DNA from 4 places in the Streptomyces sp. NPDC092952 genome. Region 3 is predicted to be linked to each of the others. Evidence: riboswitches for the same ligand, from Rfam matches in the RefSeq annotation. Region 3 holds a riboswitch; each other region holds the start of a gene.
What was found. Region 3 has a riboswitch for cyclic di-AMP ahead of ACIQGQ_RS11410 (transglycosylase family protein). Riboswitches for the same ligand answer to the same signal wherever they lie in the genome.

Region 1 (7,407 bases), on a different contig from region 3:
CGCACGTCGTACAGGCAGCTGGCCCGGGGCGGCGAGCGCGTGGAGCGGCTCCATCTGGGGCAGCGGAACGGTACTCCCACGTTCATGACCTCGACCGAGTTCCTGGCCGCTGCCGGTGTGACGGTGCACGTCGTGCACGCGGAAGGAGATGTCGAGCTCCCGGTGCGGCCGGCCTCCGGCGAGGGTTCGGCCGACGTGGCTGTCGGACGCCGGACTCTTCCGTACGCCAACTCCGTGGCCGTCCCGGCGAAACGCGGAACGGAACGGCACAACGCCTTCCTGATCCCTGAAAAGGAGTTCCCGTGGTTCGGCCGAGTGATCGCCCGGGCCCACGCCGCCGGGCAGCTCTCATTGGCCGGCGGCGGTGCGGCGGTCGGCAGCTACCTGATCGACGAACAGGGCGGCAAGCACTTCAGGGAGACGTCCTTCGCAGGGACCGCCAGCGTCCACGACGCGAAAGCCTGTTTCGCGGACGAGCGATACGTCGGTACCGACCAGGTCTTCCGTATCGACGGCACACGCGTCGAGGCGTTCTCCGGCATGGCCACCGATCTCTACGGACTGCTCGCGGCGGGCGAGGTCGAGGAGTACCGCCGACGGACCTACGAGCGGCGTAAGGACTGGCCCGAGCCGGACGACATCGACGACTGGGGCGCGAGTTCCTTCCGGCCGGACGGCACCGTGCTCGCGATACGCGTGGTGCCGGAGAAGGCATCCCCCGACGACCGGTACGCGGGCTGACCGCAGCGGCTTACGAGGGGACGGGGCTGCCACGGCGGGCGCGTCCGGACGGAAAAAACCGGTGGCACCCGTACGGGGGGAACGGGTGCCACCGGAGTCGGGGAGGCCTGTGGGCCTCGGGGTGGGGTCAGCGGGTGAGGGTGGCGACGCCGGCCTGGGCGAACTTCTCGTCGAGGTCGCCGGAGGGGGCTCCGGCGACGCCGATGGCGGCGATCGGGGCGCCCTTGGCGGTGACGGGGGCGCCGCCGGCGAGGAAGAGGGTGCCGGGGATGTCCTTGAGGGTGGGGGCGTTGGCCAGGCGCTTGGCCAACTCGGAGGTCGGGGCGTTCCAGGAGACGGCGGTGTACGCCTTCTTCACGGCCGACTCGTAGGCCTGCGGGCCGGCGCCGTCGCCGCGCAGGGTGAGGATCGTGTTCCCGTTGCGGTCCACGACCGCGACCGAGACCCGCTGGTTCTCCTTCTTCGCCGCGTCCAGCGTCGCCTGCGCCGCCTTCGTCGCGGCCGCCAGGGTCAGGTGCGTGCTCTCCTGGAGGTTGCGGTTCTTGGTGTCGGTCTTGACGGCGGCGGCGGGGGCGGAGGCACTGGCGGAGGCGGCCCCGACCGTACCGGCGACGACGGCAGCGGCGGCGACACCGGTCAGGACACGGGCGCGCAGCGACAGCTTCTTCATGGTGAACGACTCCTCGGATTCGGCCAGCGGGTTCGGGGACTTCCACGTTCCCGCTCTGACATCCATCCTCAAGCCGTGCCCGGCCCGTACCCGTCGGCCTGCGGGCTCCCTTCCGGGCCCTCGACGGACGACGGACGGGTCCACCGATCGGCTGATGCGCTCCCGGCGTACGGGCGCCGGGTGGCCAGAGCTTCCCGAAGGCCCGTGGCCGGCCGTCCACTCGCCGTAGAAGATCCTGCTCCGATGCCCGCAGGGGGCGCCGTGAGCGCTCAGGCCAGGAGCTTCGCCTTCGCGCGCTGGTACTCCTCGTCCGTGAGCGCGCCCCGGTCCTTGAGGTCGGAGAGCTTCGCCAGGTCGTCGGCGTGGCTGCTCCGGGTGCCGGGCCCGCCCGTGCCCGCGTCGGGGGAGTTGGCGGCGTCGCGGACGTACGACCTGAAGGCGCGCTCGCGGTCCTGCGCGTCCTTGATGTCGTGCTCGGCCATGGCCGGACCCCGGAAGATCAAGTACAGCAGTACGCCGAGGAACGGCAGGATCAGGACGAGGATCAGCCAGCCGGCCTTGGCCCAGCCGCCGAGTTCGTGGCTGCGGAAGATGTCCGTGATGATCTTGAACAGCAGGAACAGCCACATGATCCAGAGGAAGAACACCAGCATGGTCCAGAAGAGGTTGAGCATGGGGTAGTCGTCCACGGATCTCTCCTCGGTCGACGCGCGTGTTCCGCACGGTGATGGACAGGGGTAAATCAGTCATATCACCGCATATATGGGCTCGCCTGTTGTCTGCCGATGGCCGGTCGGTGGACCGGGGTGGTCAAGAGGACGTCGGGGATGGCGTAGAGTTGGGTTCACCGACGCGGGGTGGAGCAGCTCGGTAGCTCGCTGGGCTCATAACCCAGAGGTCGCAGGTTCAAATCCTGTCCCCGCTACTGAAGAATCGGGCCCGGTACGCAGACAGCGTGCCGGGCCCGATTTGTTTTCTCCCGGGCATGAGCGGGTACCTCCTTCGGCCGACGCGGAGTCGCCGCCCGTTCCCGCTCCGGTGAGGCTGGGGGCGGGGCGCGGCGCTGTCCGCGGCCGCGTGCGTACCGGGCAGGAGACCACAGGTGTGGAAGTGGGAGAAGAGGCGCGGTCGGCACGCCGGGGGTGACACCCGCGGCCGGAGCTTCGTCCGTACGCTGCCCGCGCTGATGATCCTCGGCGGACTGCTCTTCGACAGCCTCACCCCGCAGACCTTCACCGCCATTCCGCTCTTCGTGGCCGCGCCGCTGATCGCCGCCCCGTTCTTCTCGCTCGCCAGCACGATCCGGACCGGCGCCGCCTCGATGCTGGCGGTCATCCTGCTGCGCCTCTACAGCAGCACGTTGCCGGAGGTCGTGCCGCTGATCGAGCTGCTCACCCTGGCCACCGTCTCGATCCTCGCGGTCGTGATCAACGGAGTGGTGCGGCGGAGCAACGAGCAGCTGGCCTCCGCCCGGTTCATCGCGGAGACGGCCATGCGCGCGGTGGTGCCCCAACCGGCCGCCCGGATCGGAGGACTTCAGGTCGCGGCACGGTACGAGGCGGCGCAGGCGGACGAGTACGTCGGCGGCGACCTGTTCGCCGTGGCGGACACCCCGCACGGGGTGCGGATGGTGGTCGGGGACGTGCGGGGCAAGGGGCTCGGAGCCGTGGAGACGGTCGCGGTGGTCATCGGGGCGTTCCGCGAGGCGGCCGAGCAGGAGTCCTCGCTGGCGGACGTGGCGGGCCGGCTGGAGCGGGCGCTGTCCCGGGAGGAGGCGCGGCGAGGCGGGCTCGACGTGCTCGAAGGCTTCATCACCGCCGTACTGGCCGAGATCCCGGCCGGGCTGTCCCGGGTGCGGGTCGTCAACCGGGGCCACCCCGAGCCGATCCTGCTCCACCCGGACGGGGCGCTGGAGGTGCTGCGCCCCTCGGTGCCCGCGCTGCCGCTCGGCATGGGGCTGGGGGTGTGGTCGGAGCGGACGGACGAGTGGGAGCTGCCGGACGGGACGACGCTGCTCCTCTACACGGACGGCCTCTCCGAGGCGCGGAACGCCGAGGGGGTCTTCTACGACCCGGCGGCCCGGCTGCGCGGGCGGATCTTTCCGGGGCCGGAGAAGCTGCTCTCCGCGCTGACCGACGACGTACGCCTGCACACCGGTGGCGAGACGACCGACGACATGGCGCTGCTCGCGGTGGTGCGTCCCGCGCAGGGGCAGCCGGACCGGCGCCGGACCGTGCCGATCGTGGGGGCGGAGCAGGGGTGAACGGGCCGGGAGCGGGACTGGACGGCTGGGGGCGGGGCTGCACGGGCGCGGGGCGGGACTGAACGGGGGCGCGCGGGACCGGGCCGAACTGCCGCAAGGGGATGCCACCGTGCGTAATCGAAGGACGCCGCTCCGCATAACATTTGACATAACGTCAGAAACGAGTCGGCCGCTGAGTGATGGTCAAGTAGGCCTGTTGGTATGGCTATGTCCCGTAAAGTCCAGGCCAAAGACGTGAACGATCAGTGGGAACAGCTTGGAATGGGGCCCCGGTGTCTATTAACGTTCGATAACGCAGCGCGGTCGTCCCAGCCGTCATCAATGGCGGCGCCGTGCGCGAGCGCCGAATCCCGCAAGGGAACCGGGGAACCACCACCATGGGGTGAATCGGACACCTGTGTCTCGTGAGAGACGGAGGTGCCCGTAGGAGACCTTCCTGCTCCGAACCCGTCAGCTAACCCGGTAGGCGAGAAGGAAGGAAAGGAGTGCGCCCCCGTGGCGTCCAACAAGCCTGCCCCAGAAGCCCCTTCCCGGTTCCAGGGCGATCACGGCGATTACGGCACCGGCTACGGCGTTGCCGACTACGGCTACGGCACCGGCCTCGACGCCGACCGCACCGGTGAGTTCACCACCGACTTCCGCTCCGACGCCGGCGACGGCGAGGCCGAGCGCGGCTGGAGCGAGTGGAACCCCACGGAGGAGACGGTCCGCCCGGTGCGCGGCCGGCACCGTGTCGCCAAGCAGCGCACGGGACTCGCCCGCAGCTCCACGGTCCTGGGTGTCGGCGTGATAGCGGCGGTCGGCGCGGGCGGCATGGCCACCGCGCAGGGCAAGCCCCCGGTCTCCATCTCGGTGCCGGACGCGATCACGAACAACCTTCCGGACGCCAAGTCCCTTCCCGGCGTGGGCGCCCTGTTCTCCGACGGGTCCCAGACCGACGGGGCGGACCAGGGCGAGACCGCCCCGCTCACCACCGCCGGCATCACCACTGCCGAGGCCGAGCAGGGCACCACGGACGCCGGTGAGGCGCTGCGCGCCCGCATTCTCCAGCAGGCCGAGCAGCAGCAGGACGCTGCCGCCGCCGAGGCGAAGGCGGCCGAGGAGAAGGCCGCCGCCGAGAAGGCCGCCGCCGAGGCGAAGAAGCAGCAGGACGCGGCCGAGGCCAAGGTCGCCGCCGAGAAGAAGAAGGCGGAGGAAGAGGCCAAGAAGAAGGCGGAGGCGCTGCGGCTGGCCAAGCTCGCCGCCAGCTACTCCCTCCCGACCTTCTCGTACACGATCACCTCGACCTACGGTCAGGCCGGGTCGATGTGGGCCTCCGGCCACCACACCGGCCTCGACTTCGCCGCCCCGACCGGCACCCCGATCAAGGCCGTCCACAGCGGCACGATCAAGTCGGCCGGTCTGGCCGGTTCGTACGGCTACCGCACCGTGCTGGAGCTGGACGACGGTACGGAGATCTGGTTCTGCCACCAGTCGTCGATCGGCGTCAGCGTGGGCCAGAAGGTCACCACCGGCGAGACCATCGGCCGGGTCGGCGCGACCGGCAACGTGACCGGTCCCCACCTCCACCTGGAGGTCCACACCCCCGACGGTTCGGGCGTCGACCCGATGGCCTGGTTCCACAGCAAGGGCCTCAACCCCTGATCCGTCCTTCGGACACCGCTCCCCGCGCCGGTTCCCCCGGTGCCGGGGCCGGTCCGTCCGGCCCATGAACCCCGGCAGCCCCGACGCTCTCCCCCCGACGTCAGGGCTGCCGGTCCTTTTGGCTGCCAGCCCTTTTCCGCTGTCGGCCCTTTCCCGCCGCTGGTCCGTTTCCACGGGCGTCTTCCACGGGCGTCCGTTCGGGTGGACGGTCCGGTGCGGGCGGAATAGCGGGCCCGCCGGGGTTCGTTGATCCACTCATGACTTCTCTTCGCCCGCTGGGCTCCTCCGGTCTCCAGGTCTTCCCGCTCGCACTCGGCGGCAACGTGTTCGGTTGGACGGCCGACGAGGCACAGTCCTTCGCCGTGCTGGACGCGTACACCGCGGCCGGGGGCAACTTCGTCGACACCGCGGACGGCTACTCCGCCTGGGTTCCGGGCAACGAGGGCGGGGAGTCGGAGACGGTCATCGGGAAGTGGCTCGCCTCCCGCTCCGACCGCGACGACCTCGTCATCGCCACCAAGGTCTCCACCCACCCCGACTACAAGGGGCTCGCCCCGGCCAACATCAAGGCCGCCGCCGAGGCGTCGCTGCGCCGGCTCGGCACCGACCGCATCGACCTCTACTACACGCACTTCGACGACGAGTCCGTGCCGGTCGAGGAGATCATCACCGCCCTGGACCAGCTGGTGAAGGAGGGCAAGGTCCGGGAGATCGCCGCCTCCAACATCAGCCCCGAGCGGCTCCAGGCCTCGCTGGACTTCTCCGAGCGCGAGGGCCTGGCCCGCTACGTCGCCCTCCAGCCGCACTACAACCTGGTCTCCCGCGACACGTACGAGGGCGCGCTCCAGGACACGGTCGCCCGCGCCGGGCTGGCCGCCGTGCCGTACTTCGCTCTCGCCTCGGGCTTCCTGACCGGCAAGTACCGTCCGGGTGCCGAGGTGGAGAGCGCGCGGGCCGGGAGCGTGGCGCAGTACCGCGACTCGGAGCGGGGACAGAAGGTCCTGGCCGCGCTGGACAAGGTGGCCGAGGCGCACGACGCGCAGATCGCGACCGTCGCGCTGGCCTGGCTGGCCTCCCGGCCGACCGTGGCCGCGCCGATCGCCTCGGCCCGTACGGTCGAGCAGCTGCCCGCGCTGGTGGCCGTCGCCGACCTCGTGCTGACCGAGCAGGAGCTGGCCGAGCTCACCGAGGCATCCGCCTGATCCGACGGCCGGGGCCGCGCGCCCCGGCCGTCGCTACGGGTGCGGGTACGGGCCGTACGCCGGGTGGGGCGCCTGCGCCGGCTGCGGGTAGGCGACGGGCCGGGCGTACGGCGCGTACGGATACGTGTACGGGCTGCCGGGCCGGACGGGCTGCGGATACGGGCCGGTCTGGGCGTACGGGTTCTGCTGAGTGTGGGGCTGTGCGTGGGGCGGGAGCGGATGCTGTTGCGCGTGGGGCGGGAACGGCTGCTGCTGGGCGTAGGGGAACGGCGGCATGCGGTGGGGGCGCAGCCGCCCCGTCACCTGCGCCGCGTACGTGAGCGCCGGAACGGCCACCTCCCGGCGCTCCCACAGAAGGCGCAGCAGCTCCAGCTCGCGCTCGGCGAAGTCCGGGCCCGCCTCGCCCCGGCGGGCCCCGAGCCGCAGCGCGGCCAGCCTGGTCGCGAAGGACTCGTACTCCACGACGGCGACCGCGGCCGCCTTCCCCTGGGCCTTCGCCGCCGCCTTGTCCGCGGCCGCGACGGTGTACTGATGGCGGGCCATGTCGCGGGCGATGCCCCGGGCCCGCATCGAGGAGAGCGCGAGCGGCTCCACCGGGGTCAGCCAGCCGGCCGCCGCGTAGGCGGGCAGCTCGGCGCAGAGCGTACGGAGCCTGCGGTAGCGCGACCAGATCGCCAGCCATGTCACCAGGCCGAAGACCGGGACCATGAACACCCCGTACACCGCGTAGAAACCCAGCGGGCTCAGGACCGCCGAACCGTTCCACAGCGCGTGCATGCCCATCGCGAGGACGAGCCCGAGCAGCGGCAGCAGGACACGGCGGAGCTTCTGGTGACGCAGGCTCGCCGCGGCGAGCCCGAAACCTATGCCGGTCAGTGACGTGAAGA
Region 2 (7,407 bases), on a different contig from region 3:
CCCCCGGCGACAGCGCGCACTTCGACTCCCTCACCCCGCACCGGATCACGGCCACCGGCCGGGAGGGCGCCGAGCTCCTCTTCGTCCACACCCTGCTGCAGAGCCCCGCCGCCGAGCTGTGCCTCGGCGGCGGAATCCACCACTGAGACCGGTTCCCGGTCGCCAGAGAGGACCGTCATGTCCGATTCCGAGAACTACGACCCGCTCGGTTCCAGCAAGCACTACGAGGCCCAGGAGTCCAAGTTCCCGCGCGGCATCGTGATCCGGCTCATCGCCTATCTCGTCGCCGGGCACGTCGTCGCCGCCTTCCTCTACCTGCTGTTCGAGGTGGCAGGCAAGGGCTGAGCGCCCCCGGTCACGCCTGGTCGAGGAGCCGGTCGCGCAGCCGCTCCCGGGTCTCGGGAGCGAGACCGAGCCCCTCGGAGAAGTACCGCTCCGCGGAGCCCCAGGTCTCCTCGATGGTGTCGAAGGCCGCGGCGAGATACTCGGCGCGGGCGCCGAAGAGCGGGTTCAGCAGCTCCATGACCTCGGCCGACATCCCGGCGGGCGAGGTGTCGCTGCGGCGTATCCGGTAGCGGCGGTGCGCGTCGTTGGACTTGAGGTAGTCGGCCTCGATGGCCTCGCGCTCGACCCCGACGGCCAGCAGCGACACCGCGATCGACAGCCCCGCCCGGTCCTTGCCCGCCGCGCAGTGCATCAGCGCGGGCACACTGTCCTCGGCCAGGGCGTGCAGCACCCGGCCGTGCTCGGCGGTGCGCTCCCGGATGATCGAACGGTACGAGGCGACCATCCGGGCCACCCCCTTGCCGTCGCCGAGGACGGAGCGCAGCTGGTCCATGTCGCCGTCCCGGACCATGCGCCAGAACTCCGCGCCGTCGGCCGGGTCGGAGAGCGGGATGCTCACGTTCCGCACACCCGGCAGCTCCACGTCCGCGCCGTCGAGGCGGCGGTCGGCGGAGTTGCGGAAGTCGAAGACCGTGTGCAGCCCCAGGCCGCCCAGGAAGGCGGCGTCCTCGGTGGTGGCGTGCGCCAGGTGACCGCTGCGGAAGAGCCGCCCGTACCGCACCCGCCGGCCGCCCACGGTGGGCAGACCGCCCACGTCGCGGAAGTTGCGGACGCCCGCCAGCTCGGGCTCCGTCGACGGGACCTGCGGCAGCTGCTGCGTCACGGTTACTCCAGGAATGTCCGGCGCCGCTGGTCGTCGGCGGCACGACTGCCGCGACCCTACGGCATCGATTCCTCAGGCAACCATCTCGGGCCCCGGCTGTCGATACCCGGGCGAACCCGGGTCTGTCGGCGGCCCGCCCACCCGGCGCATCCCCCCGAGGCACCGTTGCCCGCACCTCCCCGGCGGCCGATGATGTGCGGAACTGTCGGAAAATGGGGGCGCGATGATCGAGACGGGTCGTACCGGCCGTACCTGGCTGCTCACCGGCGAGAACAGCGGCTACGCACTGGCACTGACCGAACGGGACGAGCTGCTCCATCTGCACTGGGGCCCGAGGATCGGACTCGCCGCCGCCGAGGCCCTGGCGGCCGCACCCGACCTCCCCCACCGGAGCTTCGAATCCCCCCTCGACGGCCACGAGGAGTACCCGGTCGAGGGCGGCCCCCGGTTCGTCCGCCCCGCGCTCTCGGTCCGCACCCCGCTCGTCCGCGGCACCGAGTGGACCTTCCGGGGTGCCGGGACCGACGGCGACGAACTGCGGATCGGCTTCACCGACGCCGTGCACCGGCTCGGCCTCACCCTGCACTACCGGATGCGGGACGACTCCGACGTCGTGGAGCGCTGGGCCACCGTCGCCCACACCGGTCCGGACGGCCCGCCGCTGGAACTGCTGCGCGCCGACGCGGCCGCCTGGTCGCTGCCGGCCCGGGACGGCTGGCGGATCGGCCGGCTGCACGGCCGCTGGTCGGCCGAGACCCGGATCGAGCGCGCGGAACTGCTCCACGGCGAGAGCGTCATCTCCAGCAGGCGCGGCCACACCGGCCACCAGTACCTGCCGTGGGCCGCGCTGGACGCCGACGGCGCGGCGACCGAGGAGAGCGGCGAGGTCTACGGCTGCGCGCTCGGCTGGTCCGGCTCCTGGCGGATCTGCGTGCAGCGGCTGCCCGACGGGCTCGTCCAGATCACCGGCGGCGCCGGGCACGACGAGTCCGGGCTGCTCAGGCTCGCCCCGGGGGAGTCGTACACCACGCCCGTCTTCGCCGGGCTCTGGAGCGACCGGGGCTTCGGCGGGGCCAGCCGCGCCTGGCACGCCTGGCAGCTGGCCCATGTGATCCCGGACGCCGGGACCCTTCGGCCGGTGCTCTACAACTCCTGGGAGGCGACCGGCTTCGACATCTCGCTGGACCAGCAGCGGACCCTGGCCCGGCGTGCCGCGGACATGGGGGTGGAGCTGTTCGTGGTGGACGACGCCTGGTTCGGGCGGCGGACCAGCGACCGGGCCGGACTCGGCGACTGGACCCCGAACCCGGACCGGTTCCCCGGCGGGCTGAAGCCGCTCGCCGACGAGGTGCACGCACTCGGCATGCGGTTCGGCATCTGGGTCGAACCGGAGATGGTCAACCCCGACAGCGACCTCTACCGGGCGCACCCCGACTGGGTCCAGCACGTCCCCGGCCGGACCCGCACCGAGTACCGCAACCAGCTGGTGCTCAATCTGGCCAGGCCCGATGTCCGGGAGTACCTCTGGGAGCAGCTGGACGCACTGCTCTCCGGTACCCCCGTCGACTACGTGAAATGGGACTTCAACCGCTGTTTCACCGACCCCGGCTGGCCCGGCGAGGAGTACCCGCAGCGGATCTGGACCGCCCATGTGGACGCCCTGTACGCGCTGATCGACCGGCTCAGGGCCGCGCACCCGCACGTCGCCTTCGAGTCCTGCTCGGGCGGCGGCGGCCGGATCGACCTGGGCATCCTCTCCCGTACCGACCAGGTGTGGACCTCCGACAACACCGATCCGCTCGACCGGCTCGCCATCCAGGAGGGGTTCAGTCACCTCCACCCGGCCCGGGTGATGGCCGCCTGGGTCACCGACAGCCCGAACCGCCAGCTCAACGGCAGGGTCAGTTCGCTGCGTTTCCGGTTCGTGAGCGCGATGGCCGGAGTGCTCGGCATCGGCGGGAACCTCGCCGAGTGGAGCGAGGAGGAGCTGGCCGAGGCGCGTGGCTGGGTGGATCTCTACAAGGAGATCCGCCCCGTGGTGCAGCAGGGCGCGCTGTACCGGCTGCGCGAACCGCGCGGCGGACTCGGCGCCGTCCAGTACGTGCACGGCGAGGAGACCGTGGTCCTGATGTGGCTGGAGGCGCAGCGGTACGGGGAGCGCCCGCCGGCCCTGCGGCTGCGCGGGCTCGACCCCGCTGCCACGTACACCTGCCGGGACACGGGGGCGGTCCACCACGGTGCGGTCCTGTTCCACCAGGGACTGGACACCGGACTCCGGGGCGATCTCGACGCGCGGGTGCTGCGCCTGCGACAGGACTGAGCAGCCGGGCATGTCCGTAATGCGCGCTTTTTACGAACATCTCCCGCTTATAAGGGAGATGGTCGGCGGCCCGTGAGCGGGATCATATTCGTGACGGTGTGTGGCGGCGGACGGGACGGGAATTCCTTTCGCCGCGCGGAATAACAAGATCCGTAATCCACGGAGGGTGACCGGAATTCCGTTCCGAATTCCCGAAGCGGAATACCGGCGGGGAACCAGGTGCTTGTTCTCGCCGTCCCGGCTCGCTTACGGTCACCGCATTCCGGACGGCCCGCCCAATCCTGCCGCCGACCGGAATTCACATCCACTTATCGCGTGGCAGGAGCGGGGGAACCAGGTAGGCCGCCGGCCGGAGAGATCCGGACGGCTAGGGGTGAAGCCGCACACCGTGCGGCCGGGCATCTCCAGCCCGAACCCGACAGCTCACCTCGCAGGCGCCGGAGAGGAAAGACGCCATGCCCATCACGGGTAAGCACCGCCGTCCCAAGGTCGGCCCCATCGCCCGAGGCTTCGCCGCGGTCAGCACCGGTGGCGCCGTCATCGCACTGCCGCTGCTCGGTGCCACCGGCGCCCACGCCGCCGACCAGGCCACCACGCCGGAGCAGGCCCCCGTCGCGCACACCGCGCCGAAGGCCGCCCCGCAGGCCGGACCCGCCACGTACTCCGTCGTCCCCGGCGACTACCTGTCGAAGATCGCGGCCGAGCACCACGTCGCGGGCGGCTGGCAGAAGCTGTACCAGGACAACCGCGAGGTCGTCGGCGGAAACCCCAGCCTGATCCTCCCCGGCATGAAGCTGACCCTCGGCGCCGCCGCCGGTACGGCCGCGCCCACCGGTGCCGCAGCCGGTACGGCCGCACCGTCGAAGGCCGCCCCGGCCGCCGAGCAGCCCGCCCCGGCGGACCAGGCGGACCCGGCTGCGGAGGAGGCCCCGGCCCCCGCCCCGGCCACCGAGGACACCGGCTCCGGCTACGTCCACCCGGTCCCCGGCAACCACACCACCAACTACCGGGCCTCCGGCTCCAACTGGTCCAGCGGCAGCCACACCGGCATCGACTTCCCCGTCTCCACCGGCACCGGCGTCAAGGCCATCACCTCCGGCACCGTCGTCACCGCCGGCTGGGGCGGCGCCTACGGCAACCAGGTCGTCGTCAAGCACGCCGACGGCCACTACTCGCAGTACGGCCACCTGTCCTCCCTCTCCGTCTCGGCGGGCCAGTCCGTGAGCGCCGGCCAGCAGGTCGGCCTCTCGGGCGCCACCGGCAACGTCACCGGCCCGCACCTCCACTTCGAGGTCCGCACCGGCCCCGAGTACGGTTCGGACATCGACCCGATCGCCTACCTGGCCTCGCACGGCATCTCCGTCTGAGCGTGACCCGGAGCAGGACGAAGGAAGGGGCGGTGCGCGGTGGCGCACCGCCCCTTCCGCCTATTCCCCCTTTGCCAAAAACTGACCGGGTGGTCTATGTCACCACCCGTCAACCCTTTATTACGGTCGCGTAGGTCACATTCGACGGTGCAGGATAAGCGCTTGTGGCAGACGATTCGAGAAAAATGCAGCGTGGCGTCAACAACCGACAGGGCGTCATCGGGTCGTACGCGGCGATCGGCGACAGCTTCACCGAGGGAGTCGGTGACCCCGGCCCGGACGGAACATTCGTCGGCTGGGCGGACCGGTTCGCGGTACTTCTCGCGGACCAACTCCCGGACCCCGATACGGCACACGACGCCGAAGGACCCGCACACCCGGAATTCCGATACGCCAATCTCGCCGTACGCGGACGCCTCCTCGACCAGATCGTCGAGGAGCAGGTGCCGCGTGCCAAGGAGCTCGCCCCCGACCTGGTGAGCTTCTGCGCGGGGGGCAACGACATCATCCGGCCAGGAACCGACCCCGACGACGTGGCCGAACGCTTCGAGCGCGCCGTCGCCGAGCTCACCGGCGCGGTCGGCACGGTCATGGTCACCACCGGCTTCGACACCCGGGGCATTCCCGTCCTGCGCCATCTGCGCGGCAAGGTCGCGACGTACACCGCCCATGTGCGGGCCATCGCCGACCGCTACGACTGCCCGGTCCTGGACCTGTGGTCGCTGCGGTCCGTCCAGGACCGGCGCGCCTGGGACGACGACCGGCTCCACCTGTCGCCCGAGGGGCACACCAGGGTCGCGCTGCGCGCCGCCCAGGTCCTCGGCATCGACATACCGGCCGACCCCGACCAGGAATGGCCCCCGCAGGCCCAGCGAGGCACCCTGGAGGTCCGGCGCGACGACATCCACTGGGCGCGCGAGCACCTGGTGCCCTGGATCGGGCGGCGGCTGCGCGGCGAGTCCTCCGGCGACCACGTCGAGGCCAAGCGCCCCGACCTGCTGCCGCTGTAGCCCCGCGGATCCGTTCCCGACGCACCGCCGCCGCCCGGCGGACGTGGCCGAAGCTCAGCCGCGCCCGCCGGGCAGTAGCGGTGAGGCGGGTATCCGCTCCAGCACACCGCCCGCGAAGACGTCGTACAGCGGCAGCGTCTCCAGGTGCACATAGCCGATGTGGCAGTCGCAGACCGCCAGCGGGCAGGCGCGCGGCCGCAGCGCCCGCCGGTAGCTCCCGTCGTAGAGATTGCCGAGCGGCGCCGGGACGAAGTGGCAGCGCCGCACGGTGCCCTCCCCGTCCACCGAGATCACCGACTCACCGGTCCGGCACGGCAGCCCGGCCGAACGGTGCGGATCCCGGCTGTACGGGAAGAGCGGATCGATCGCCGTCCAGCGGTCCGCCTCCGCGTCGGTGTAGCGGTGGCCCTCCGCCGCGTTCACCCAGAGATAGACCTCCTCGGGCAGCGCGGCCCGCAGCCTCCGCGCCTCCTCCAGATGGGCGTCCAGCCCGACGATCCCGACGCTGTGCCGGATCCCGAGCGCGCCGAGCTCCCCGCACTTGGCGAGGAACCGCTCGTACGGCGTCTGCCCCGGGTGGTACGTGCACCACAGGGCGATCTTCTCCCGCCCCGCAGCTCCCGCTTCGGCCAGCCAGCCCGTACGGCTGCTCAGATTGGTCTGGATCGCCACCCGGGCCACGTGCGGCAGCCCCGCCAGCTCCACCAGCGCCCGGCGGTACCAGGAGCGGACCAGGCCCTCGCCCCACGGGGTGAACAGCACCGAGATCCGGTCGCCGGTCTGCTCCGCCACCCACGCCGTGAACCGCTCCAGCGCCGCCCGGTCGGCCCGCAGCTGCTCCCGGCTGTCGCGCCGCTTGGCGAACGGGCAGTACGGGCAGTCGTAGTCGCAGGAGGCCAGCGGGCCCCGGTACAGGATCGTCAGCTCCATCGACGCGCTCACTTCAGCTCGTACGCGGCCATCGCGGCGCGCACGGCGGGCGAGAAGAGCTCCGGGCCCAGGGCGTCGGAGTGGGCCAGGCCCTCGGGGGACAGGCGCAGCAGCCCCGACGCCCCGGCCGGGGCGTCCAGCCAGCCGCGCGCCTCGAACACGGCGAGCTCCCCGGGGAAGTCCGCGCCGGGCGAGGTGCCGAACCGCTCCGCGTACTCGGCCAGGACCAGCCCGTCGGCCTGGAGCACGGACTGCAGGAGATGGCGGCGGCGCGCCTCGTCCCCGTCCACGTACCGCCCGACCTCGGCGCGGGAGAAGTCCTCGGTGGCGGTGTAGCCGTCGATGATCGCCCGCACCTCCCGCATCTCCACCGCGTAGTCGAAGGAGTAGTGCAGCCGCGAGGTGTACGAGCGGGCGCCGCAGCCCAGGCCGATCATGCCGTCGGTCTGGCAGGCGTAGTCGTCCGGGCCCTCCGCACGCGGGGCGTCGGCGCGGCGGAACATCCGCATCGAGACCTGCTCGTAGCCGTGCGCCAGGAGGTGGTCGCGGCCCGCCCGGTACAGCCGCAGCCGCTGCTCGTCCCAGGCCGCGTCCGCCGCCCCCTCGTCGGTG
Region 3 (7,407 bases):
GGCGCTCCTTGACCGCGTCGGGGTCGACGACCGTGTAGCCGGTCTCCCCCGGAAGAAGGTAATGCAGATGCGTACGGGCCAGCCGCCTGATGTAGGCGTCGTCCTGGAGCCGCGCCTTCTCGTCGCGCAGCTCCTCGGTGCGTTCCTTGGCCTGCTGCGCGAGGCGCCGCTGGTCGGCGATCTCGTCCTGCTGCGAGACGTAACTGCGCATCGGGTACGCGAGCACGACCACCAGGGAGCAGACGACGAGCGCCAGGAACGCCGCCCGGCCGGTGAGCCGCGAGCGGCGGGCCTGGCGGCGGTTCTGCGAACGGTAGACGCGGGCGGCGGTCTGCTCGCCGAGCAGTCGCAGCCGGGTCGCGGTGGAGAACCGGTCCCGGTCCTTCGCGGCCATCTCTCCGCCTCCCCATTACGCACGTCCGTCCCCGCACACGGTACGGGACCGAGTGCGGGGACGGACGGAGGCCGGGGCCGTTCGCGGCGCGCACTGCTCCGCGAGAGGCGTTTCCGCAGGCCCGCGGAGTGGCGGCGCCTGCGGGTGCCTACTGGTCCGCGGAGCGGCTGTGCCTACTGGTCCGCGGAGCGGAACCGGGGGAAGGCGGAGCGGCCGGCGTACACCGCCGCGTCGTCGAGGATCTCCTCGATGCGCAGCAGCTGGTTGTACTTGGCGACGCGGTCCGAGCGGGCCGGGGCGCCGGTCTTGATCTGGCCGCAGTTCACGGCGACGGCGAGGTCGGCGATGGTGACGTCCTCGGTCTCGCCGGAGCGGTGCGACATCATGCACTTGAAGCCGTTGCGCTGGGCCAGCTCGACGGCGTCCAGGGTCTCGGTCAGCGAGCCGATCTGGTTGACCTTGACGAGCAGGGCGTTGGCGGAGCCCTCCTCGATGCCGCGGGCCAGGCGCTCCGGGTTGGTGACGAAGAGGTCGTCGCCGACGATCTGCACCTTGGCGCCGAGCCTGTCGGTGATGACCTTCCAGCCGGCCCAGTCGTCCTCGAACAGCGGGTCCTCGATGGAGACCAGCGGGTACGCGGCGACGAGCTCCTCGTAGTACTCGGTCATCTCGGCGGCCGAGCGGGACTTGCCCTCGAACTCGTACGTGCCGTCCTTGTAGAACTCGGACGCGGCGACGTCGAGCGCGAGCGCGATGTCCTTGCCCGGGACGTAGCCGGCCTCCTTGATGGCCTCGACGATGAGGTCGAGGGCGGCGCGGTTGGACTCCAGGTTCGGCGCGAAGCCGCCCTCGTCGCCGAGGCCGGTGGACAGGCCCTTGGTCTTCAGGACCTTCTTCAGCGTGTGGTAGACCTCGGCGCCCCAGCGCAGGGCCTCGGAGAAGGACTCCGCGCCGATCGGGGCGATCATGAACTCCTGGATGTCCACGTTGGAGTCGGCGTGCGAGCCGCCGTTCAGGATGTTCATCATCGGAACGGGCAGCAGGTGCGCGTTCGGGCCGCCCAGGTAGCGGAAGAGCGGCAGGTCCGAGGCCTCGGAGGCGGCGTGGGCGACGGCCAGCGAGACGCCGAGGATGGCGTTGGCGCCGAGCGAGCCCTTGTTCTCGGTGGCGTCCAGGTCGAACATCGCCTGGTCGATCAGCCGCTGCTCGGTGGCGTCGTAGCCGACGAGCTCCGGGCCGATCTGCTCGATCACGGCGAGGACGGCCTTCTCGACGCCCTTGCCCTGGTAGCGGTTGGGGTCGCCGTCACGGAGCTCGATGGCCTCGAACTGACCGGTGGAGGCGCCGGACGGAACGGCAGCACGGCCCGTGCTGCCGTCGTCGAGGCCGACCTCGACCTCGACCGTGGGGTTTCCGCGGGAGTCGAGGATTTCCCGGGCTACGACGACGTCGATGGACGGCACGTGGCATCTCCTTCTGGGATATGACGCTGTTGGTGCAGGGTCGCTTTGGCCTTGCGACAAGAGCCTAACCGGCCCGGCCCGCCCGCCCCCACGACCGCCCGACCCCTGGGACGAAAAACGACCCGAGAGACCTCATTGCCGGTCATACCGCCCAAAATTTACCGGTCGGTAACTACAACAGTTGAACGCACCCCCGCTCCCCCGAGCGGAGGGAGCGGGGAAGCCGGCGCAACGGCCGGGGGACGGCATCGCCCCGGTCCGGTGCGCACGGGGGGATGCGCGCCGGACCGGGGCGGCCTGGAGGGGAGAGCCCGCGCCGCGGGGTCCCGTGTTACTTCGTCAGGTGCAGCTGCTGACCCGGGTAGATCAGGTCGGCGTCCTCGACGATGTCCTTGTTCAGCTCGAACAGCCGCTGCCAGCCGCCCTTGACGCCGTGCTCGGCGGCGATCCTGCTCAGCGAGTCGCCCTCGACGACCTTGTACTCGCCGTCGCCCTTCTTGACCTTCTCGCCGGTCGGGGTGGTGACGGTCTTCTTCGACTCGGCGCTCGGGGCCTGGCCACGGTCCGAACGGGAGGCGGCGGGGGCCTCGGTGCGCTCGGCCGGCTTCGGCTGCGCCTGCTTCTTCGGGGCGGCGCTCTGCTGCTCGGAGGCGCCGGAGCCGGCGGTCGAGTTGGCGGAGGAGTTCGAGGACGAACCGGTGTCGACGCCCGGGTCGACACCGTCGTTGGTCAGGCCGCCGGCACCGGCGCAGGCCCAGGCACCCGGGCCCTGGAGGGCGAGGAGGCGCTCGGCGGTGGCGATCTGCTGGGCCTTGGTGGCCAGGTCGGCGCGCGGGGCGTACTGGGTACCGCCGGCGGCGGCCCAGCTCGACTGCGAGAACTGCAGGCCGCCGTAGTAGCCGTTGCCGGTGTTGATGGACCAGTTGCCGCCGGACTCGCACTGGGCGACGGCGTCCCAGGTGGCGACGGAGGCGGCGGAGGCGTTGGTGGCGCCCATCAGCGGCACGGCGACGGCGGCACCCGCGACACCGGCGAGCGTGACGAGGCGGACGGCCTTGGACGGGCGGCGGTGCTTGCCCTTGCTGGAAAGCAGCATGGAACTTCTCCTCACCGACGCCTACGAGGTGAGCTGTCGGGTTCGGGCCGAGTGAGTTGCCCGGTCGCACGTCCTAGCACGCGACTTCACCCCAAGCCTGATCCGATACGTCGTCCCGACGTCCGGACCCGGCGGCTTACCTGGGTCCCCCGCTCCTGCCTACGGCGCTGTACGCGTCTGTTTTCCCTTCGACCGACGGCAGGATTCGGCGTGACGGTCGACGGGGCCCGCGGTGCGAGCGATTCCGACCGTAAACATACGCAAGCCCTACATTCAAAGATGGACACATCAGACAATCAGCCCGTACTTGCATCTGAAGAATTACTGTTTCCGCAGGTCGGGGCGGGGTGGAAGGCCCTCCGAATCGCGACACGCCGGAAGACGCAAAGAGACCCATGTCTCACTTACGCATAAGTGGACATAGGTCCCTGAACTACCCCGGTTTCCGAGGCGTTTTTAGGCGGTTTCCGGACCGCCGACCGCTCGCCCCTACTCGGCCTTCACGCCGAGATCGAGGCTCTGACCGGGGAGGATGAGGTCCGGGTCGGAGCCGATGACGTCCTTGTTCGCCTCGTAGAGCGCGGGCCAGCCGCCGGGGACCTTCTGTGCATCAGCAATCGTCCAGAGGTTGTCCCCGGACCGGACGGCGTACGTGCCGTCGGCGGCCTGCCCGGCCGTGTCGCGCGCGTCGCCGCCGCGCGAGGCGTGCCGGCCGGACTCGCGGTGGCCGCCGTCCGCGCCACGGCTCTCGTCGGCGGCCGGGGCGCCGCGGTGGCGGCCGTTCGTGCCGCTGGAGGACTCGGGCGAGGCGGAGTCGTCCTGGCCGGCCTTCGACGGCGCGCCGGTGGAATCGGACGGGGTGGCCGAGGGCGAGGTCTCCGCGGACGGCGCCTTCGAGCCCTTCCCGTTCCCGTTCGACCCGCCCTTGTGCTTGCCGGAGTTGCCGGACGAGCCGTCCGAGCCGTCCACCGCGTCCGCACCCTCCCAGGCGCTGTGGGGCGGCGTGACCACGTCCGACGTGTCGTCCTGCTCATCCCCGGAGGGGGTCGTGCCGGGGTCGACGCCGGGCAGCGAGCCGTCCGTCGCCAGGCCGGAGATGACCGCACAGCTGGGCCACGCCTGCGGCCCCTTGTCCGCCAGGACCTTCTCGGCCACCGCGATCTGCTGCGCCCGGCTGGCGAGGTCGGCGCGGTCCGCGTAGGTCTCGCCGCCGTACGCCTTCCAGACCTCCGGCGAGATCTGGAGGCCGCCGTAGGAGCCGTTGCCGAAGTCGGCGCTCCAGGCGCCGCCGCTCTCGCACTCGGCCACCCGGTCCCAGGTCGTGGCCTCGGCCGCGGACGCGCCCGACGCGCCGAGCAGCGGAATGGCGATGGCCGATCCGGTCACGCCCGCTGCGACGACGATGGCCGGTGCCTGCCGGGGGCGACGGTGCCTGCCGTTCGCGGATCCCATGGAATTGCCTTCCGTGTGACTGACGTCTGACTCGTGGGTCGAACGGTGAACCTAGCCGCACTCGAACGCGCGTCACAAGTCGATGCAGCGCGGATCACGTGAAAGTCACAGAGTTGACGAGGCATCAGTTTCTGGTGCGGCGCACTCCGGCGTGAACTGCACCGGGAGCGTGCGGAGTCCGCGCATGATGAGCCCGCCACGCCACCGCAAATCGGTCGGTTCCACCGCGAGTCGCAGGTCCGGGAGACGGTTCAGCAGGGTGGCGAGCGCGGTCCGTCCCTCCAGCCGGGCGAGCGGCGCGCCGAGGCAGTAGTGGATGCCGTGCCCGTATCCGAGGTGCTGATTGTCACGTCGGGCGAGATCGAGGGTGTCGGGGTCCGGGAAGCGGTCCGGGTCGCGGTCGGCGGCCGCGAGAACCACGAGCACCGGGTCCCCGGCCTCGATGGACTGTCCGCCGAGCGTCAGCGGTTCGGTGGCGAACCGCCAGGTGGCCAGCTCCACCGGGCCGTCGTAGCGGAGCAGCTCCTCGATGCCGGTCTCCAGCAGCTCCTCCTCCCCCGCGTCGAGGGAGCGTTGCAGCCGTTCGCGTTCCCCGGGGTTGCGAAGCAGGGCATACACCCCGTTTCCGATCAGGTTGACCGTGGTCTCGAAGCCGGCGAAGAGCAGGATGAAGGCCATGGCGGCGGCTTCGTTCTCGGTGAGGTGCTCGCCGTGGTCGCTGGCCCGGATCAGCCCCGAGATCAGGTCGTCGCCGGGCTCCTCCCTCTTGCGGTGGATGAGTTCGGCGAGGTAGCCGCGCATCTTCTTCACCGACCGGGCGACGCCGCCGCGCGGGCCGCCGCCGTGGCGGATCATCATGCCCGCCCAGTCCCGGAAGTCGTCCTGGTCCTCGGGCGGCACGCCGAGCAGGTCGCAGATGGCGTAGATGGGGAGCGGGAAGGCCAGGTCGTGGATGAGGTCGGCCTCGCCGCTCTCGGCGAAGCGGTCGATGAGCCGGTCCGTCAGTTCCTGCACGCGCGGGGCGAACCCGGCGACCCGGCGCGGGGTGAACGCCTTGGAGACGAGGCGGCGCAGCCGGGTGTGGTCGGGCGGGTCGATGTTCAGCAGATGCGTCATCAGCTCCGCCTTGCGCTCGCCCGGGATGCCGGTCTTCCCCTTGGCGTGCGCGGGTCCGGCGTGGTGGGCCGGGTTCTTGGAGAGCCGGGAGTCGGCGAGGGCCTGCCGGGCGTCCTCGTACCGGGTCACCAGCCAGGCCTCGACGCCGCTGGGCAGCTCGGTGCGGTGGACGGGGCTGTGCTCGCGCAGCCAGGCGTACGCCGGGTACGGGTCGGTGGCGAACTCCCAGGTGAAGAGTGCGGGCGCCCCGTCCGCCGCCGGGCACGTGGCGGGCCCGGCGGCGGACGGGTGGTCCACGGTCGGGTCCGACGGGACGACCGGGCCGGCGGCCGGGCAGGCGGCGGGCCCGGCGGGGCGGTCCGTGGCGGCCGGGTGGTCCGTGGAGGGCGTGGCGGGGTGGTCGTCGGCGGGGCTGTGGTTCACCCTTCGACGTTATCCGCTGCCTCTCGGCCCTCGCCGTGGCCCTCCGCCGCCCTGATGGCGTCCCGGTAGGCGCGGCCCGCGGCGCGGAGGGCGGCCTCGGGGTCGACGCCGTCCCGTTCGGCCCGGACGGCGAGGGCGAGGAGCTCGTAGCCGATGCCCTCGCCGGCGGGGAGCGGCACGTCGAGACCGGCGGTGCGGACCCGGCTCGCCAGCTTGGCCGCGAGCGCCAGGCCGGGCTGGCCGACCGGGACGCCGTCGGTGACCGAGTCGCGCCGCTTCTCCTCCGCCTTGGTGCGCAGCCAGTGGGCGTGGACGTCCTCGGGGGTCTCGGCGGTCTCGTCGCCGAAGACGTGCGGGTGGCGGTGGATCAGTTTCTCGATGAGCCCGGCGGCCACGTCGTCGACGGAGAACGGTTCCGCGCCGTCCCCGGGGCGGCCCTCCTCGGCGATCCTGGCGTGGAAGACGACCTGGAGGAGGACGTCGCCCAGCTCCTCGCGGAGCTCGTCCCGGTCGCCGTCCTCGATCGCCTCGACCAGCTCGTACGCCTCCTCGATCGCGTACTTGGCGAGGCCCTCATGGGTCTTCCGCGAGGTCCACGGGCACGCGACCCTGATCCGGTCCATGATCTGGACCAGGTCGAGGAGCCGGGCGCCGGGAAGGTCGTACGAGCCGGGCAGCAGCTCCAGGTCCGGCATCCGCGTCCGCCCCGATCCGGCGAGCCGGGCCAGCCCGTCGGTGAGCGCGGGATCGCCCTCGCCGCCCGCGAGGACGACGATGCTCCGGCCGCCCGCGCAGGCGTCGACGAGCTCCGGCGCGGTGGGCGCGGCGTGCTCCACGGTGACGCCCGCCTCGCGCAGGTACGGAAGCTGCGGGTGGTCGGGGTCGGCGCAGAGGACCCGGTCGGCGCCGTGCAGGGCCTGCCAGGCGGGCCAGGACAGCAGTCCGGGGGCGACGCGGTGGCTGGCGGTGAGCAGGACGATGCGGCCGGGGTCTTCAGCGTTCACCGTTCGAATCTACCTCTGTCGCCGCCGCCCGTTCCGCCGCAGGTCAGGCCCCGGCTCCGGCCGGCTTGGTGACCTGGGTGATCCAGGGGGCCTTGTAGGTGGCGAGCTGGGCCTGCTTGCTGTCCCAGGTTCCGTAGCGCGGGTTGACGTCGACCCGGAGCGCCTTCGACGCCTTGCCGAGCGCCTCGCCCACGGCCTGCTGGCCGGCGGGCTGCTGGAGGTCGACGCCGAGGGTGGCGGCCAGCTTCGTCAGCTGGACCTGCTCGCGCAGCACGGCGTCGATCTGCCCGGGGGCGACCCAGCTCTGCTGGAGCATCACCGTGCGCAGCCCCGTCGCCCCGCCGGTCTGGGCCTCGGCGGCCTTGCGCATCTGCTGGATCTCGACACGGTCGACGGTCACGCCCGCGTCCGCGGCGGCCCGGTCGAGGACCCGGTCGAAGATCATGCTGTGCAGCTTGG
Region 4 (7,407 bases), on a different contig from region 3:
AGCCCCTGGCTGATCACCCGGCACGATCATCTGCGTACGCTGCTCGGCGATCCGCGTGTCAGCTCCGACCCGGCGCTCCCGGGCTTCCCGCACCGCAACGCCGGGATGAGGGAGCGGGACCAGCGGGACCCCACGTTCATCAACATGGACGATCCCGAACACGCCCGGCTGCGCCGCATGGTGACCGCCCCCTTCGCGGTCCGGCGGATGAACGCGCTGCGGCCGGCGATCCAGCGGATCGTCGACGGCCTGATCGACGAGATGCTCGCCGGGCCCAGACCCGTCGACCTGGTCGAGGCGTTCGCGCTCCCGGTCCCCAGCCTGGTCATCTGCGAGCTGCTGGGCGTCCCGTACGAGAAGCACGACTTCTTCCAGCGCTGCACCCGGGTCGTCGTCCGGCGTACGTCGACGCCCGATGAGGTGCGGGAGGCGACCGGGGAGCTCACCGACTACCTCGACGGCCTCCTGGCCGCCAAGGGCGCGGAGCCCGGCGACGACCTCCTGTCCGAACTCGCCGTCAAGCGCGTGGCCACCGGCGAGATGACACGGCGCGAGGCCGCGCGGACGGGCGTCCTGCTGCTGGGCGCGGGGCACGAGACGACGGCCAACATGATCGCGCTGGGTACCCTGGCCCTCCTGGAGAACCCGGACCAACTCGCCCTGCTGCGCGAGTCGGAGGACCCCGCGGTGGTCTCCGCGGCGGTCGAGGAGCTGCTGCGCTACCTGAACATCACCCACTCCGGCCGCCGCAGGGTGGCGCTGGCGGACATCGAGGTGGACGGCCTCACCATCCGCGCCGGCGAGGGCATCGTCTTCGCCAACGACATCGCCAACCGCGACCCCGACGCCTTCCCCGACCCGGACCGTCTCGACATCACCCGCGACGCCCGCCGCCACGTCGCCTTCGGGTTCGGCGTGCACCAGTGCCTGGGGCAGCCGCTGGCCCGCGTCGAGTTGCAGTGCGTGTACAGCACGCTCTACCGGCGCATTCCCACGCTCCGGGCGGCCACCGGCATCGACCGGCTGGACTTCAAGCACGACGGCATCGTCTACGGCGTCTACGCGCTGCCCGTCACCTGGTGAACCGTCACTCTCCCCCGAACGGAAACGAGAAGCCGATGCGTGTGGAAGTGGACCGGCCCAAGTGTGTCGCCTCCGGTCAGTGCGTCCTGCTGGCCCCCGATGTCTTCGACCAGGACGACGACGGCATCGTCGAACTGCTCACCGACACCCCCGACCCCGCCCACCACGACGACGTCAGGGAGTCGGCCGCCATCTGCCCGGCGGCGGCGATCCGCCTGGTCCGGGCGTGACCGTCGGCCCTCCGCGCCGGATCGTCTTCGTCGGCGCCTCGGCGGCCGGTCTGTCGGCCGCCGAGGCCCCGCGCCGGGAAGGCTTCGACGGGGCGCTCGCCCCGGTCGGCCGGGAGCACCACCTCCCCTGCGACCGACCGCCGCCGTCCAGTCAGATCCTCTCGCGTACCTGGTCCGCCGAACGGACGGCCCTGCGCCCGTCGCCGGCCTGGAGGCCCCCGGAACCCGCACGGTGGCACCGGACGACGGAACCACCTGCGGCCACGACGGCCTGATCGCCGCCACCGGCGTCCGGCCCCGCGCCGTCCTCCCGGCCGCCCGTACCGGGCGTCCATGCACTGCGCACCCTGGACGACGCCGTCGCCCTGCGCGAGCGCCTCGGCGCGGGCCGCCGGCTGGTCGTCGGCGCCGGGTTCCTGGGCTCCGAAGTGGCGTCCTCGGCCCGCGATCCGGGGGCCGCCGTCACCCTCGTCGAGGCGGCGCCCGTTCCGCTCGCCCACGTCCTCGGGCACCGGGCCGGTGAACACCTCGCCCACGTGCACCGCGCGCACGGGGTGGATCTGCGTTCCGGCACCGGTGTCGCCGGAATCGTGGCCCCGGGCGGCCGGCTCACCGCCGCCCGGCTGTGCGACGGGGCCCTGGTCCCGGCCGACGACGTGCTCGTCGCCATCGGCTCCGCACCCGACACCGGCTAGCTCGACGGCAGCGGCCTGCGCCTGGCCGACGGGGTGGTCTGCGACCAGCACCTCGCCGCCGTCCCCGGCATCCGGGCCGCCGGGGACGTGGCCCGCCGGCACAACCCCCTGTTCGGCGCCGACATGCGCGGCGAGCACCGGACCAACGCCGCCGAGCAGGGCATGGCCGCCGCCCGCAACCTGCTCCACCCCCAATCCGCCCGCCCCGTACTTCTGGTCCGACCAGCGCGGGGTCAGGATCCAGGCGTACGGCCGGCTCCCCGGCCACCACGAAGCACGCGTCGTCGAGGGCGACCCGGCCCAAGGGCGGCTCCTCGTCGCCCGTCGCACCGGCCACCGGCTCACCGGCGCCCTGTCCTTCGGCATGCCGCCCACGGCACTGCGCCTCTGGTGCACGGTCATCGCCGCCGGAAGCGACTGGCGGGCGGCCATAGCGACAGCCCCGGCAGCCCGACCGCACACCCCTTGAGGCACCAGGGGTGTTGACCAGCAGTCCCGGCCGGTCAACGCCCCTCGTCCGGGATTTCCGGCCAGGTCCGGAAGCCCACGCAACGGCCGGATCGCCCCTCCGCGCCTGCCCATTCGGCGGGTTCACGGCGTTCCCGCATGCCTCGGCCGCCTCGTGGAACCGGCCGACGGGCCAGGTCGATGGCCCGAAACACTTCCCTCTTTCTGTACGTCCTGTACATTTTCTACGGAAGCCCGCCCAGGGCTTGGCCCGTACCGTTCCGGAAGAGAGGCGTCGCCATGCCGTTCCGCCCCGCAGCCCGCCATGTACTGCCCGAGTTCACCGAGCGCACGGCCGACGGCGTCCGCACCTTCGATCCGTACTCCAAACTGCTCGCCGAGCGGATCGTCTTCCTCGGCACCCCGGTCGACGACGCCGCCGCCTCGGACCTGATCGCGCAGTTCATGTATCTGGAGCACGCGGCCCCCGACCAGCCCCTCTCGCTCTACATCAACTCCCCCGGCGGCTCGTTCGAGGCCATGTCCGCGATCTACGACACGATGCGGTACGTGAACTGCGAGGTGGAGACCTTCTGCCTCGGCCAGGCCGGCCCCTGCGCCTCCGTACTGCTCGCCGCCGGGACGCCCGGCCACCGGCACGCGCTGCCCGGCGCCCGGGTGCTCGTGCGCCAGCCCGAACTTCCCGAGCCGATGCGGGGCCAGCCGTCCGACCTGGCCATCGAGGCGCGGGAGATGGAACGGCTCCACGCGCTCCTCGTCGAACTGCTGGCCCGGCACACCGGGCAGGACGCCGGGCGCATCGCCGAGGACATCGAGCGCGATCTGATCCTCGACGCGGCCGGGGCCCGGGCGTACGGCCTGGTGGACCACGTCCTGGAGAACCGGAACGCCGTCCGTGCACCGCACGGCGCGCGGTGACCACCCGATGCGACCGCCGGAGCCCCAGCCGCTTCCCGCACTGACCCGGGCCGAGGGGGAGTTCATCGACCGCTACCTCGACGTCGTCGACCAGATCGGCCGGATCAACCCGGCCCGGGGCAACGACACCTACGGCGCACTGCGCGCCGCACAGGCACTGGCCTCGCACGCGGTCGCACTGCGGGACGCCCTGACACTGATGCACGAGCGCGGGGAGGCACACATCCACACCACGACGCTCGCCCGGGCGCTGCGCGTCCTGGACGGCGAGCGCCGCGCCGGGCGCGTCACCGTGCCACCGGCTCCCACCAGTTGACCGGAGCGTACGCTCCGCCGTGGGCGGCGCGGCCCGCCGCACCGCCCACGGCCCGCGCCCCGTCCAGGCGGGCGACACACCCGACACGGTGATCGGATTTCCTCGCCCGTTCGGCGTAGGAAGCCCCCTGCGCAAGAGACCGCTCGACTTGCGCGTTTCGCGCGGACCACAGCTGGAATCAGCGCTTCCGCCGCTGGTACCGCGCCGGCCCGGTCATCCGGCAACAGTCCGGAAGGGTTCATGTCCACCCGAATGGATCAGCCGTGAGGAGCCTCACATATCAGTTTTTCAGCTCGGAAATCCCCCGGCCCGTGGGTCAAGATCCCTGGGACGACAAGCCCCCGCCACCGCGGCGGGGCGGTCCGGGTGGACGCCGAGTCCTGCCGCCGTCCGGATGTCTGGTCGACGAAAGTGGATCGGCAGGAGTGGAGGACCCGAGCACAACGGGTCGGCCCGGGCACACCGGACGACCCTCGGGGTGAAGCCGCACCACGCGGCCGGGCGACTTCGCAGGCCCGAACCCGACAGGTCATCCTTCACAGGCGGCTGACGAAGGGTTGCGCATGTCTGCGCAGGTTCATGTCCCGTCCTTGCTCGCCCGGGCCGGAACGGCCTCGGTCCTCACTCTCGCCGCCGTCGGCGGCACCATGCTCGCGCCGGGCGCCCAGACGGAGGCCCAGGCCGCGACCGTCTCGATGAAGGCGCTCGACATCGCGGCGTCGAAGAAGGGCTCACCGTACCGCTGGGGCGCCGCGGGCCCCCACCGCTTCGACTGCTCGGGCCTGACGCTCTACGCGTTCAAGAAGGCGGGCAGGAAGCTCCCCCGCACGGCCCAGCAGCAGTACAACCGGGCCAAGCACGTCCCGGCCTCGGACCGGCGCCGCGGCGACCTGGTCTTCTTCCACTCCGGCCGCAGCGTCTACCACGTCGGGATCTACGCCGGGGAGAACCGGATCTGGCACTCCCCGAAGGCCGGTGCCGTGGTGAGGCTGGAGAAGATCTGGAGCAGGAGCGTCTACTACGGCCGGGTCGGCTGAGCCCGGCCGGCCCGCCCCGCGGCCGCGGCCGTGCATCACGTTCGGCGCCAGACCGTCCGACGCGGCCCCCTCCCTGATCGACACCGGCCCGTCCGGCCGGCGGAGGAGAGGGAGGGAGGCCGCGCGGTCCTCACCGGGCCGTGCGGCCCGCCGTCGCGGAGCGGCCGCCGGACACGTACGGGGGCGGGTGCGGTCAGCCCGCGGGCGCGGTGCGCAGGACGGTCGACACGGCGGTGGTGATCTCCTCCTCGGTCAGGTCGGCGCGCGCGGTCAGCCGGAGCCGGGACACCCCGTCCGGCACCGACGGGGGCCGGAAGCAGCCGACGGCGACCCCGGCGGCGCGGCAGTCGGCCGCCCAGCGCACCGCCGCGTCCGCGGAGGGGGCGCGCACCGACACCACGGCCGCGTCGGGGCGTGCGGCGGTCAGCCCGGCCCCGGTCAGCCGTTCGTGGAGCGTGGCGGCCACGGCGCGGGCCCGGCCGGCCCGTTCCGGGTCGCGGCGCAGCAACCGCAGGCTCGCCAGGGCGGCGCCCGCCGCGGCCGGGGCGAGACCGGTGTCGAAGATGAACGTCCGGCCCGTGTTGACGAGGTGTTCGATGACGCGGGCCGGTCCGAGGACGGCTCCGCCCTGGCTGCCCAGGGACTTGGAGAGGGTCAGGGTGGCGACGGTCCCGGCGGTGCCCGCGAGCGAGGCGGCGGCCGGCGCACCCCGGCCGCCCGGCCCGAGCACGCCCAGGCCGTGTGCGTCGTCGACGAGCAGCGCGGCGTCCTCCGCACGGCAGACCTCGGCCAGTTCGGACAGCGGGGCCGCGTCGCCGTCGACCGAGAAGACCGAGTCCGTGACGGCGAGCGCCCGCCCGTCCCGTGTCCGCAGGGCCTTGCGTACGGCCTCGGGGTCGGCGTGCGGGACGACGGCGGTCCGGGCGCGGGAGAGCCGGCAGCCGTCCACGATCGAGGCGTGGTTGCCCGCGTCGGAGACGATCAGCGAGCCGTGTCCGGTGAGCGCCGTGACGGCGGCGAGGTTGGCCGCGTAGCCGGACGACAGCACCAGGGCCGCCTCGAAGCCGCAGAACTCGGCCAGCTCCCGTTCGAGTTCGGCGTGGAGCGCGGTGGAGCCGGTGACCAGCCGTGAACCGGTCGCTCCCGCGCCCCATTCGTGTGCGGCGGCGGCCGCGGCCGCAGTGACGTCGGGGTGTCTGGCCAGCCCCAGGTAGTCGTTGCTCGCGAGGTCCAGGAGCCCGGAGTCGGCGGGCCGGGGGCGGAGGACACGGACGAGTCCGGCATCGGCACGACGGCGTGCCTCGGCGTCGATCCAGCCGAACGGGTCGAAGGGCATGAGCGGTCCCTTTTGTAGGCAGCTCACAGACCCTAACCGTGGAAACCGCCGGTCATGGTGTGGCAATACACACACCCTCGACAGGCACTGTTGTCCGGTTCCTCCTTGGCTGCGGGACGCCGGTAGGACAGGATCTTCGCCATGGACCTCCTGACCACACTGGTGGACAAGGGCCTGCGGCGCGAGCTGCCGACCCGTGAAGAAGCCCTCGCCGTACTGGCGACCCCGGACGACGATCTGCTCGAAGTGGTGGCCGCGGCCGGGAAGGTGCGCCGTCAGTGGTTCGGGCGGCGCGTGAAACTCAACTACCTGGTCAACCTCAAGTCGGGGCTGTGCCCCGAGGACTGCTCGTACTGCTCGCAGCGGCTCGGCTCCAAGGCCGGGATCCTCAAGTACACCTGGCTGAAGCCGGACGAGGCGTCGAAGGTCGCCGCGGCCGGAGTGGCGGGCGGGGCCAAGCGGGTGTGTCTGGTGGCGAGCGGCCGCGGCCCCACGGACCGCGACGTCGACCGGGTGTCGGAGACCATCGAGGCGATCAAGGAGCAGAACGAGGGCGTCGAGGTGTGCGCCTGCCTCGGTCTGCTCTCCGACGGCCAGGCCGATCGGCTGCGGTCGGCCGGCGCCGACGCGTACAACCACAACCTCAACACGTCCGAGGCGACGTACGGGGACATCACCACCACCCACACCTACGCGGACCGGGTGGCGACGGTGCGTCAGGCCCAGTCCGCCGGGCTCTCGGCGTGTTCGGGACTGATCGCGGGCATGGGCGAGAGCGACGCCGACCTGGTGGACGTCGTCTTCTCGCTACGCGAACTGGACCCGGACTCGGTGCCGGTGAACTTCCTGATCCCGTTCGAGGGAACTCCGCTGGCCAAGGAGTGGAACCTCACCCCGCAGCACTGCCTGCGCATCCTGGCCATGGTCCGGTTCGTCTGCCCGGACGTGGAGGTACGGCTCTCCGGCGGGCGCGAGGTGCATCTGCGCTCGATGCAGCCGCTGGCCCTGCACCTGGTGAACTCGATCTTCCTGGGCGACTACCTGACCAGCGAGGGCCAGGCGGGCCAGACGGATCTGGACATGATCGCGGACGCCGGTTTCGAGGTGGAGGGCGCGGGCACGACGACGCTGCCCGCGCACCGGTCTGAGCAGGGCGGATGCGGCTCGCACGACGGCGGATGCACGCCCTGCGAGGGGACGCCCGAGGCGGATCCGGCCGCTCCCGCCGAGGCGCCGGCCGCGCGCACCGACCTGGTGGCGGTCCGCCGCCGCGGCGCGGGGACGGATCTCGCCCCCAATGCCTGAGCCGCTCTCCACGGCCGAG

Region 1: another riboswitch for cyclic di-AMP. It lies ahead of ACIQGQ_RS07730 (M23 family metallopeptidase); the one in region 3 lies ahead of ACIQGQ_RS11410 (transglycosylase family protein).
Region 2: another riboswitch for cyclic di-AMP. It lies ahead of ACIQGQ_RS21980 (peptidoglycan DD-metalloendopeptidase family protein); the one in region 3 lies ahead of ACIQGQ_RS11410 (transglycosylase family protein).
Region 4: another riboswitch for cyclic di-AMP. It lies ahead of ACIQGQ_RS26845 (C40 family peptidase); the one in region 3 lies ahead of ACIQGQ_RS11410 (transglycosylase family protein).

What each region holds. Positions count from the first base shown of each region.
Region 1 covers NZ_JBIVPT010000003.1:17,560-24,966, reverse strand. The annotation lists gene ACIQGQ_RS07755 (hypothetical protein) at 1-741, shown strand, start outside; gene ACIQGQ_RS07750 (heme-binding protein) at 869-1,411, opposite strand; gene ACIQGQ_RS07745 (SHOCT domain-containing protein) at 1,681-2,100, opposite strand; tRNA gene ACIQGQ_RS07740 (tRNA-Met) at 2,263-2,336, shown strand; gene ACIQGQ_RS07735 (PP2C family protein-serine/threonine phosphatase) at 2,514-3,674, shown strand; cyclic di-AMP (ydaO/yuaA leader) riboswitch at 4,006-4,158, shown strand; gene ACIQGQ_RS07730 (M23 family metallopeptidase) at 4,170-5,318, shown strand; gene ACIQGQ_RS07725 (aldo/keto reductase) at 5,576-6,520, shown strand; gene ACIQGQ_RS07720 (PrsW family glutamic-type intramembrane protease) at 6,554-7,407, opposite strand, start outside.
Region 2 covers NZ_JBIVPT010000009.1:16,189-23,595, reverse strand. The annotation lists gene ACIQGQ_RS22000 (XRE family transcriptional regulator) at 1-146, shown strand, start outside; gene ACIQGQ_RS21995 (DUF6126 family protein) at 178-345, shown strand; gene ACIQGQ_RS21990 (tyrosine-protein phosphatase) at 356-1,168, opposite strand; gene ACIQGQ_RS21985 (alpha-galactosidase) at 1,392-3,488, shown strand; cyclic di-AMP (ydaO/yuaA leader) riboswitch at 3,784-3,940, shown strand; gene ACIQGQ_RS21980 (peptidoglycan DD-metalloendopeptidase family protein) at 3,944-4,855, shown strand; gene ACIQGQ_RS21975 (SGNH/GDSL hydrolase family protein) at 5,020-5,865, shown strand; gene ACIQGQ_RS21970 (STM4011 family radical SAM protein) at 5,920-6,795, opposite strand; gene ACIQGQ_RS21965 (STM4012 family radical SAM protein) at 6,804-7,407, opposite strand, start outside.
Region 3 covers NZ_JBIVPT010000004.1:85,169-92,575, forward strand. The annotation lists gene ACIQGQ_RS11400 (septum formation initiator family protein) at 1-394, opposite strand, end outside; gene eno (phosphopyruvate hydratase) at 568-1,857, opposite strand; gene ACIQGQ_RS11410 (transglycosylase family protein) at 2,189-2,953, opposite strand; cyclic di-AMP (ydaO/yuaA leader) riboswitch at 2,957-3,130, opposite strand; gene ACIQGQ_RS11415 (transglycosylase family protein) at 3,443-4,405, opposite strand; gene ACIQGQ_RS11420 (cytochrome P450) at 4,511-5,818, opposite strand; gene ACIQGQ_RS11425 (nucleoside triphosphate pyrophosphohydrolase) at 5,941-6,948, opposite strand; gene ACIQGQ_RS11430 (SurA N-terminal domain-containing protein) at 6,992-7,407, opposite strand, start outside.
Region 4 covers NZ_JBIVPT010000013.1:104,303-111,709, forward strand. The annotation lists gene ACIQGQ_RS26810 (cytochrome P450) at 1-1,083, shown strand, start outside; gene ACIQGQ_RS26815 (ferredoxin) at 1,119-1,313, shown strand; gene ACIQGQ_RS26820 (hypothetical protein) at 1,310-1,588, shown strand; gene ACIQGQ_RS26825 (FAD-dependent oxidoreductase) at 1,661-2,008, shown strand; gene ACIQGQ_RS26830 (oxidoreductase C-terminal domain-containing protein) at 1,890-2,477, shown strand; gene ACIQGQ_RS26835 (ATP-dependent Clp protease proteolytic subunit) at 2,756-3,394, shown strand; gene ACIQGQ_RS26840 (hypothetical protein) at 3,402-3,710, shown strand; cyclic di-AMP (ydaO/yuaA leader) riboswitch at 4,104-4,270, shown strand; gene ACIQGQ_RS26845 (C40 family peptidase) at 4,274-4,747, shown strand; gene ACIQGQ_RS26850 (8-amino-7-oxononanoate synthase) at 4,941-6,083, opposite strand; gene bioB (biotin synthase BioB) at 6,225-7,388, shown strand; gene ACIQGQ_RS26860 (adenosylmethionine--8-amino-7-oxononanoate transaminase) at 7,381-7,407, shown strand, end outside.